Regions from separate parts of the Streptomyces sp. NPDC059524 genome, predicted to be linked through region 3. Evidence: riboswitches for the same ligand, from Rfam matches in the RefSeq annotation. Region 3 holds a riboswitch; each other region holds the start of a gene.

Evidence for each region. A riboswitch is a leader RNA that binds a small molecule or an ion and turns the genes downstream of it on or off. The one in region 3 is predicted to bind cyclic di-AMP.
Region 1: another riboswitch for cyclic di-AMP. It lies ahead of ACFW9D_RS13245 (LysM peptidoglycan-binding domain-containing M23 family metallopeptidase); the one in region 3 lies ahead of ACFW9D_RS04700 (M23 family metallopeptidase).
Region 2: another riboswitch for cyclic di-AMP. It lies ahead of ACFW9D_RS28680 (transglycosylase family protein); the one in region 3 lies ahead of ACFW9D_RS04700 (M23 family metallopeptidase).

Annotation. Positions count from the first base shown of each region.
Region 1 is NZ_JBHYTK010000036.1:7,667-10,931, forward strand. Features, by position in the region: gene ACFW9D_RS13235 (hypothetical protein) at 1-198, shown strand, start outside; gene ACFW9D_RS13240 (SGNH/GDSL hydrolase family protein) at 231-1,049, opposite strand; gene ACFW9D_RS13245 (LysM peptidoglycan-binding domain-containing M23 family metallopeptidase) at 1,174-1,905, opposite strand; cyclic di-AMP (ydaO/yuaA leader) riboswitch at 1,911-2,091, opposite strand; gene ACFW9D_RS13250 (tyrosine-protein phosphatase) at 2,472-3,265, shown strand, end outside.
Region 2 is NZ_JBHYTK010000127.1:8,734-11,998, forward strand. Features, by position in the region: gene ACFW9D_RS28675 (transglycosylase family protein) at 150-1,139, shown strand; cyclic di-AMP (ydaO/yuaA leader) riboswitch at 1,275-1,483, shown strand; gene ACFW9D_RS28680 (transglycosylase family protein) at 1,488-2,174, shown strand; gene eno (phosphopyruvate hydratase) at 2,682-3,265, shown strand, end outside.
Region 3 is NZ_JBHYTK010000010.1:29,268-32,532, forward strand. Features, by position in the region: gene ACFW9D_RS04695 (GntR family transcriptional regulator) at 153-839, opposite strand; gene ACFW9D_RS04700 (M23 family metallopeptidase) at 1,109-1,900, opposite strand; cyclic di-AMP (ydaO/yuaA leader) riboswitch at 1,913-2,077, opposite strand; gene ACFW9D_RS04705 (M16 family metallopeptidase) at 2,383-3,265, opposite strand, start outside.

The DNA of each region.
Region 1 (3,265 bases), on a different contig from region 3:
CCCGACGGGCCGCCCGAGGCCCGCGTCAGGCACGGCCTGTACCGCGTCCTCCTGCCGTTCATGCTCGGCTGGGCTTTCTTCCTGCTCTGGCTCCCCCGAGCCCTCGGCGCACCGTGGTTCGTCTCGGACCTCTGCCGGCTGGTCGCCATGGCACCCGTCGTGCTGCTCGCCGTCGCGGCGCGACGCCGGGCGCGCTGACCCGGCCGGCAGAGGTCCGGGACCTCGCAGGGTCAGGAAGCCGACTCCAGGTGGGCCTTGATGGCGTGCGGGTCGAGGATGCCCTTGGCCTCGACGCGATCGCCGGAGGACTCGCCGCGCAGACGGCGGCCGATCCAGGGCACGAGGAACTCGCGGGCCCAGTGGATGTCGTCGCGCCGCACCTCGAAGGTGCCGCGGGGCGGCAGCGGGGGCCAGGCCTGCTCGGGGTCGGCGGGCACGTCCACGCCGAGGACCTGCCCGGCGCGCAGGGCGACGCGGGTGTGCCCCTCGGGCGAGAGGTGCAGCCGGTCGTCGTCCCAGGCCCGGCGGTCCTGCACGGAGCGCAGGGACCACAGGTCGAGCACCGGGCAGCCGTACCGGTCGGCGATGGCGCGCACGTGCATGTTGTACGTGGCGATCTTGCCGCGCAGATGCTTGAGGACGGCCACGTCGCGGGTGTCGAAGCCGGTGGCGACGAGGACGGTCCCGGCGGCCTCGGAAAGCCGGGCCACGGCCTTCTCGAAGCGCTCGGCCACGTCGTCCGGGTCGGTGCCGGGACGGATGATGTCGTTGCCGCCGGCGACCAGGCTCACCAGGTCGGGGGCGAGCTCCAGGGCCTTGGGGAGCTGGTGCTCGACGATCTGGTCGATGAGCTTGCCGCGCACGGCCAGGTTCGCGTACTGGAACGTGTCCTCGGGGACCCGGTCGTCGAGGAGGACGGCGAGCCGGTCGGCCCAGCCCACGAAGCTGCCGTCGGGCCCGGGGTCCCCGACGCCTTCGGTGAAGCTGTCCCCCACCGCCGCATAGGACCGAATCGTGCCGCCGCTGAGTGATCTCGATTCGTTTGCCACGACCACACATCCTTCACCCTGACCTGTGACCTACGCGACCGTAGCCAGGGGTTGACGAGTGGTGAGATACAGCACTCGGCGCCCGGGGAATATCCGGGCGCCGAGTGTGGATCATGCGCGTGGGTCAGATGGAGACGCCGTGCGCGCGCAGGTACGCGACCGGGTCGACGTCCGAGCCGTAGTTCGGGGTGGTGCGGATCTCGAAGTGCAGGTGCGGGCCGGTCACGTTGCCGGTCGCGCCGGAGAGGCCGATCTGCGTGCCGGCGGAGACGGCCTGGCCGGCCGAGACGCCGAGCTGCGACAGGTGGGCGTACTGCGAGTAGTGGCCGTCGGCGTGCTGGATGACGACCTGGTTGCCGTACGCGCCGCCGTTGCCGGCGGAGACGACGGTGCCCGCGGCGATGGCCTTGATCGGGGTGCCGGTGGGCACGACGAAGTCGGTGCCGGTGTGGTAGCCGCTGGACCACATGCTGCCGTTCTGGTGGTACGGCGTGCCCTCGGTGGCGTCGACCGGCTTCACGTAGGCGGCGGTGGAGGTGCTCGCCTGGGTGGCCGTGGTCTTCGCGGCGCCGCCGAGGGTGAGCTTCTCGCCGGGCTTGATCAGGCCGGCGTCGGAGCCGATCACGGACTTGTTGTCCGCGTAGAGCTTCTTCCAGCCGCCCTCGACGTTCTCCGCCTTGGCGATCTTGGAGAGCGTGTCGCCGGCCTTGACCGTGTAGGTCTGGGCGGTGGCGGCCTGCGCACCGGTGGCGCCGATCAGCGGCAGCGCGAGCGCGGCACCACCGACGGTGGCGACGGCGGCGGCGCGGCCGAGACGGAAGGACTTCGGGCGGCGGTGCTTACCCTGTGCGGGCATGACGAGATTCCTCTCCGTCGCCTGCGAGGTGAGCTGTCGGGTTCGGACGGGAGATGTCCGGCCGCACCCTTGCCATTCCTGACAGGGACACGACTTCACCCCGAGCCGCTGTGGGGAATTCCCGGGCGGCGTTCTTGCCTGTGGGTCCCCCGCTCCTGCCGTCACGGGTCGTAGTGAGGAATCCGGGCGGCGGCAGGACTAGGCGTTCCGACCGGAATGAGACGTGACCGTAGGGCAGCAGGAAACGAAGCGACAAGTTCCGAATTCCCTCTGACCTGCCTTTTCTTGATCGTTCACGCCTTTCCTGCGTCACCCTGCGTCTATCCCGCCCGCTTTACCGGCGCCTTACCCTAAGGAATTCCCGGGAAAGCCGTCCGGAAGATCCGCCACGGACCGTCACGGATATGACGCTGCTCACGCGACGGGCGACAACGTCCGCAAATCTGCGGACAGTTAATGACGTATAGGCCAAAACGGACACATGGTTGCCCTCTAAATCCATGTCGTATCGTCGGGAGCGCGCCCGCCGGCGAGCAGCGCCGGTGACCCGACCGGGAGGAGCACCCGTGACGCAGCACGCCCCGTCCACCGAGCCCGAGCTGACCGGAGTGCGCAACTTCCGCGACGTGGGCGGCCTCCCCACCGTGGACGGCCGGCGCGTGCGCCCCGGCGTGCTTTTCCGCAGCGGACACCTCGCCCACGCCACGGCCGAGGACGCGGCGTTCCTCTCCGGGCTCGGCCTGCACACGATCTTCGACTTCCGCAACGCGGCGGACCAGAAGCTGGAGGGCGCGGACGTCGCGCTGCCCGGCGTGCGCAATGTGAACCTGCCGCTGTCCGACCCGGCGGACGGCTCCGAGTTCTGGAAGATGGTCCGCGACGGCGACATGGACCAGCTCCGGTCGCTCCTCTCCGGGGGCCGCGCCGCGGACCGCATGATCAACTCGTACCGGTCGATCATCACGGACCGCACGGCCGAGCACGGCCGGGTGCTGCGCGCCGTCGCCGAGGACAGCGTGCCCGCGCTGATGCACTGTGCGGCGGGCAAGGACCGGGCCGGTCTGTCGATCGCCGTGACACTGCTCGCGGTCGGCGTCGAGCGCGAGGCCATCGAGGCGGACTACCTGGAGTCGAACGCGAAGCACCGCCGCTACAAGGTGCACCGCAGCTCCACGTCCCCGGACGCCTACTCCCCCGAGGTCATGGAGCTGCTCAGCCCGCTGTTCGACGCGCGCGCCGAGTACCTGCGCGCCGCCTTCGAGACCATCGAGCAGCACTGGGGCGGCACGGAGCGCTACTTCGCGGAGGGTCTCGGGCTCACCGCGGCCGACCGGGACCGGCTGCGCGAGCGCCTGCTCGT
Region 2 (3,265 bases), on a different contig from region 3:
CGAGTCCCGCTACGTTCACAACCCACCGCGTCGGCACCGTCCGTCGCACCCGCGACACCCGTCGCGGGCGCAGCATCAGTCTCGCGAAAGGCATCCGCATGCTCTCCGGGAACGGTCGTCACCGTCGCCCTCGTCAGGCTCCTGCTCTCGTGGTCGCCGCCGGTGTCGCCGGCAGCGCCATCGCGATCCCGCTGCTCGCCGCGTCCAACGCGAGTGCCGCCACCACGCAGGCCTGGGACCGGCTCGCCGAGTGCGAGAGCGGCGGCCAGTGGAGCCTCGACGCGGGCAACGGGTACTACGGCGGGCTGCAGTTCTCGCAGGAGCTGTGGGAGCAGTACGGCGGCCTCGACTTCGCGCCGAGCGCCGACCAGGCGAGCCGTTCGCAGCAGATATCCGTCGCGGAGAAGGTGCTCGACGACCAGGGGCCCGGCGCCTGGCCGAGCTGCTCCATCACGGCGGGCCTCTCCAAGAGCGACAGCTCGGCCGAGGTCGACCCGGGGGCGAGCACGCCGCCGCCGGCCCTCGGCGGTTCGTCGGGCGGGCTCCTCGGGATCGGCGGGGACGCGAACGCCGACAAGGGAGAGAAGAATCACGACGACGGGGGCAATTCGGACACCCCGTCAGACGACGCCTCCGGGGATACCTCCGGTAACGCCAAGGGTGACGCGTCCGACGGCAAGGTGGGCGACGAGCCGAGCGGCGGCGCCACTGCCTCGCCCTCCGGCGACGCGGCGGTGGACGAAGGTGACGCGCGGGGTGAATCGGACAAGTCCGGCTCCGATGCCTCCACTTCCCCGGACGGGCCGAAGGGCTCCGGCGCACCGGACGCCTCCCCGTCCGCCTCCAACCCTGCCTCCGAGGGCTCCGGCGCGGGCCGCCACCGCGGCGGCGCCGCCTCCGACGACACCGCCGACTCCCGTACGGGAGAGGGCCGTCACGCCTCCCGTGACGACCGGCGCGACGGCGACGCGTACACGGTGCGCGCCGGCGACAACCTGTGGGACATCGCCGACTCCCAGGGCGTGGACGGCGGATGGACCGAGCTGTACCAGCTCAACAAGAAGGCGGTCGGCTCCGACCCCGACCTCATCCTTCCTGGTCAGAGTCTGGATCTTGGGCTCGAATCGGGCGAAAAGTAGCGGGAGTTCAGGGCGGGTTGCTGCCTGAATGTCCGATTTGGCGAAAGTGAGAGATGGGTCTCAAAGGGCCTGATCCGCTTTGAAAACCGCCGGATCGGCTGCGTACGGTCTGACCGCTCGCCACAGCGGGCCCCGACGGATGTCACGCCGAATCCTGCCAACCTCCGTACGGGAACAGTCGACGCGTCAGCGCCGTGGGCAGGAGCGGGGGACCCAAGGTAGGCGCCGTCCGGAAAGCGATACTCCGGTACGGCTTGGGGTTAAGCCGCGCACTAGGTTGCGCGGCCGGGCACTCACTGGCCCGCACCCGACAGCTCACCTCGTAGGCGTCGGTGAGGGGATCTCTCCATGCTGTTCTCCAGCAAGGGCAAGCACCGCCGCCCGTCCAAGGCCGTCCGTGTCGCCACGCTCGCCGGTGTCACCGGTGCCGCCGTCGCCGTTCCGCTGATGGGTGCCACCGGCGCCTCCGCCGCCACCGCCTCCGAGTGGGACGCCGTCGCCCAGTGCGAGTCCGGCGGCAACTGGTCGATCAACACCGGCAACGGCTACTACGGCGGTCTGCAGTTCTCCGCCTCCACGTGGGCCGCGTACGGCGGCACCGCCTACGCCTCCACCGCCGACCAGGCCTCCAAGGCGCAGCAGATCTCCGTCGCCGAGAAGGTCCTCGCCTCCCAGGGCAAGGGCGCCTGGCCGTCCTGCGGTGTCGGCCTGTCCGGCGCCTCCACCTCGAACCCGGCCCCGGCCCCCGCCGAGCAGCAGCAGACCCAGCCGCAGCCCGAGCGCAAGGCCGAGCAGCCGGCCAACCGCTCGCAGGAGCGCCAGGCCCCGAAGGCCGCGCCGAAGAAGACCGTCACCACGCCGACCGGCAAGAAGGTCGCCAAGGGCGACGGCGAGTACAAGGTCAAGAAGGGTGACTCCCTCAGCGCGATCGCCGAGGCGCACCACACGACCTGGCAGAAGCTCTTCAAGCTGAACGACGACATCGTCCAGGACGCCGACCTGATCTACCCGGGTCAGCAGCTCCACCTGAAGTAAGCCGCCCCCTATATAGGGGAGCGCCCCCCCGCACTCGGCATCGGCGGACGCCGAGTGCCGGCCGCTCGCCACGTGACCCTCTGCCCCGGCCGCCGGGGTGGGGGGTCCCGTCGTTCGCCGAGTGCGGGCCCGGTGGGGGCTGGTCGCGCAGTTCCCCGCGCCCCTGAGATGCATGGCGCTGCGCGCCGCATCTCCCCGATAGAGGCGCCGGGCGCCTTTCGTCTGGGGAAGGCGCGGCGAAGCCGCATGCCTTCCAGGGGCGCGGGGAACTGCGCGACCAGCCCCCACCGGCCCGCACCCCGCGACGAAACCCGACCGCCCCCCACGGACCGTTCACCCGCGAACCACCGGCGGTATTTGTTCCCGTCGGAAACATTTCGCTCACGGCGGAGTCCAAGAGACGGGCGGTCGGCTGGCCGATGGCCCGCGTGCGGTTAGGCTCAAGCCATGCGGAACCGCGCACCGCGGCCCCGCACAGCCCGCGTCACATCCCAGAAGGAGATGCTCGTGCCGTCCATCGACGTCGTCGTAGCCCGGGAAATCCTGGACTCCCGAGGCAACCCCACGGTCGAGGTCGAGGTCGGCCTCGACGACGGCAGCACCGGCCGTGCTGCTGTTCCGTCCGGCGCCTCCACCGGTGCGTTCGAGGCCATCGAGCTTCGCGACGGTGACCCGAACCGCTACCAGGGCAAGGGTGTCGAGAAGGCCGTCCTCGCCGTCATCGAGCAGATCGGCCCGGAGCTGGTCGGCTACGACGCCACCGAGCAGCGCCTGATCGACCAGGCCATGTTCGACCTGGACGCCACCGACAACAAGGGCTCCCTCGGCGCCAACGCCATCCTCGGCGTCTCGCTCGCCGTCGCCCACGCCGCCTCCGAGGCCAGCGACCTGCCGCTGTTCCGCTACCTCGGCGGTCCGAACGCGCACCTGCTGCCCGTCCCGATGATGAACATCCTGAACGGTGGGTCGCACGCCGACTCCAACGTCGACATCCAGGAGTTCATGATCGCCCCGATCGGCGCGGAGTCCTTCTCCGAGGCGCTGCGCTGGGGCACCGAGGTCTACCACACCCTCAAGAAGGTCCTGAAGAG
Region 3 (3,265 bases):
CCCGGACGTATTCCTGCTTCCACACCTGGGACGGCGAGCGCAATTCATCACCGAAAGACCCGACGCGGAAATTCCCTGAATGAATTCAGGCAGGGAAAACTCCGGGCGGGCCATTCCATGAATGCCGTACGTCTTTGTATACGGCGGCCGTGTTAATGGTGGAGCCCGGTCGTGTTGACGGCATGTTGCGAAGTCCTCACACGCTCGCCCGCGCGGGGCACGCGCAGCCGGTGGACGGTCGCCTCGCGTGCGATGTGCGCGGCCGTCAGGGTGCGGGCGCGCTCGACGTCGCGACGGGCCACCGCGTCGACGACCGCGCCGTGCTCGGCCCAGGACTCGACGGGCCGCTCGGGGATCTCGACCGCGTACATCCACGCGATCTTGTGCCGGACCTGGGTGAGCAGGGTGATGAGGCCGGGGCTGGCGGAGGCCTGGGCGAGCGTCTCGTGGAACCAGGCGCCCAGGGGCCGCAGATCCTCGCCGCCCCCTTCCTTCGAGCGCTCCTGCCCCAGCCTGACCAGGCCCCGCAGCACCTTGAGGTGGGCGTCCGTGCGGCGCTGCGCGGCGCGGGCGGCGCCGAGCGGTTCGAGGAGCATGCGGATCTCCAGGAGATCGGCCGCCTCCTGCTCGGTGGGCTCGGCCACGCACGCGCCCGCGTGCCTGCGCGTGACGACGAAGCCCTCCGCCTCCAGGGTGCGCAGCGCCTCACGGACCGGCACGCGCGAGACTCCGTAGCGGCGCGCGAGCAGTTCCTCGGTGAGTCTGCTGCCGCGCTCGTACACGCCCGCGACGATGTCGTCGCGGATCGCCGTGCATACCGAGTGCGCGGGAATGCGCATGCCCCGACCTCCGCCTTGCTCTCCGCCCGATCCCCGCGCATGACGGAGAGCGGGCGCCCCTGAAAAGCGCGATCGGCACCGATTTCCGCGCGCTCGTCCAGTGACTCTATTCCACCGCGCTCGAATTTCCGACGGGAGCTTGGAATCGAGGGATATTTTTTGGACAGCGGGGACTGGGCGCGGGATCGGCGGGATGCGGGAACGCGAAAGCCCCGGCGGTCGGCCGGGGCTTTCCTGCGGTGCGTGCTGCGGGCGTCGGGTCGGACGCCTCAGATGCCCACGCCGTGCGAGCGGAGGTACGCGACGGGGTCGATGTCCGAGCCGTACTCGGGCGTCGTGCGGGCCTCGAAGTGGAGGTGCGGGCCGGTCACGTTGCCGGTGGCGCCGGAGAGGCCTATCTGCTGACCGGGCGTCACGCTCTGGCCGACGGAGACACCGATCGACGACAGGTGGCCGTACTGGGTGTACGTGCCGTCGTTCATCTTGATCACGATGTTGTTGCCGTAGGCGCCGCCCCAGCCGGCCTCCACGACGGTGCCCGAGCCGACCGCGTGGACGGTCGTGCCGCTGGCGGCGTGGAAGTCGATGCCGGTGTGACTGCCGGAGGACCACAGGCCGCTGGACGCCTTGTAGGCGGTCGAGACGTACGAGCCGGAGATGGGCGCCACGTAGGTGTTGAGGCGCTTGCGCTCGGCCGCGCGGGCGGCACGCTCCTTGGCCTCGCGCTCCTTGGCCGCCTTCTCGGCGGCCTCACGGCGGGCTTCCTCGGCGCGGCGCTTGGCCTCGGCCTCGGCCTTCTTCTGCGCGGCGGCCTCTTCGGCGGCCTTCTTCTGGGCGGTCGCCTGGGCGTCGATCTGGGCGGCCAGGGTGTCGCCGATCGCGATGGCCTGCGTCAGACCGTTCTGGTCGGCGGGCGCGGCGGTGTCGGCGGCGAGAGCGGGGGCGGCGAGGCCTCCGATGACACCGGTCGTGGTGAGCGCCGCGACGCCGGCGACCTGCGCCGTGGTGCGCGTGAGGCGGCTCGGACGACGATGCTTCCCGGTGGCACGGGTGAACGCCATGGAGTGGCTGATCCTTTCCTTCCCTCTCGCCTACCGGGTTAGCTGACGGGTTCGGAGCAGGAAGGTCTCCTACGGGCCCCCTCCCCGTACGGGAAGAGCGTCCGATTCACCCCAGGGACTGCGGTGGGTCCCCGGCTCCCCTGGCTCGCGCCGTGGGGGACTCGGCGATGACTGTCCGGGGCCGCGGGCGCGGCTCATACGTGGCGAACAGCCGGACCGACGCTAAGCGGGACATCTTTCAATCAACAAACGGATCCCGGCTTTTGTAGCGCATGCCACAGGGCACACAGGCAACCTCTACATCAATTCGGGCATTTGCGACGCACGGTGGCGCGTCGGGCGAACCGAACAGCGTTCACGGGAAACGTGAGTGACGCCACGAAGCCCCGGAGGCCTGTGTGGCTTCCGGGGCTTCGTCCCGTTTCGGGCGGTGCCGCCCTGGCGTGGCGTCGTCGGCCGGCGACGACGGTCATGTGGTGGCGTCAGCCGGCGACGACCGTCACCTCGCCGATGCCGAGGGCCTTGACGGGCTCCTCGATCTGCGCGGCGTCGCCCACGAGGATCGTCACCAGGCGGTCCGCCGGGAAGGCGCTCACGACGGCCGCGGTGGCCTCCACGGTGCCCGTGGCGGCCAGTTGGCGGTACAGCTGGGCCTGGAAGTCCTCGGGCAGCTGCTGCTCGTCCTGGTCGGCGAGCGTGCCCGCGACGGCGGACGCGGTCTCGAACTTCAGCGGGGCCACACCCACCAAGTTCTGCACCGCCGTGTCCCGTTCGGCGTCCGTCAGTCCCTCGGCGGCCAGCTTGCGCAGCACCTTCCACAGGTCGTCGAGCGCCGGTCCGGTGTTCGGCGTGTCGACGGAACCGCTGATGGCGAGCATCGCGGCCCCGGTGCCGTCCGCCGTGGAGCGCAGCACCTGGGCGAAGGAGCGCACTCCGTAGGTGTAGCCCTTCTCCTCGCGCAGCACCCGGTCCAGACGGGAGGTCAGCGTGCCGCCCAGGCAGTACGTGCCGAGGATCTGGGCGGCCCACACGCGGTCGTGCTTGTCGGGGCCGATGCGGCCGATGAGCAGCTGCGTCTGGACGGCTCCGGGGCGGTCGACGATGACGACGCGTCCGGTGTCGTCGGCGGTGACCGGCGGGACGGGGCGCGGCTGCGTCGTGTCACCGGTCCAGGCGCCGAGCGTGTCCTTCAGGAGGGTGTCGAGGTCGACGCCCGAGAGGTCGCCCACCACGACGGCGGTGGCGGTGGCCGGGCGGACGTGCTGCTCGTAGAAGGCGCGCACGGCCGCCGCGTCGATGCCGGCGACGGTCTCCTCGCTGCCCTGCCGCGGGCGCGACATGCGCGACGTGGCGGGGAACAGCTGC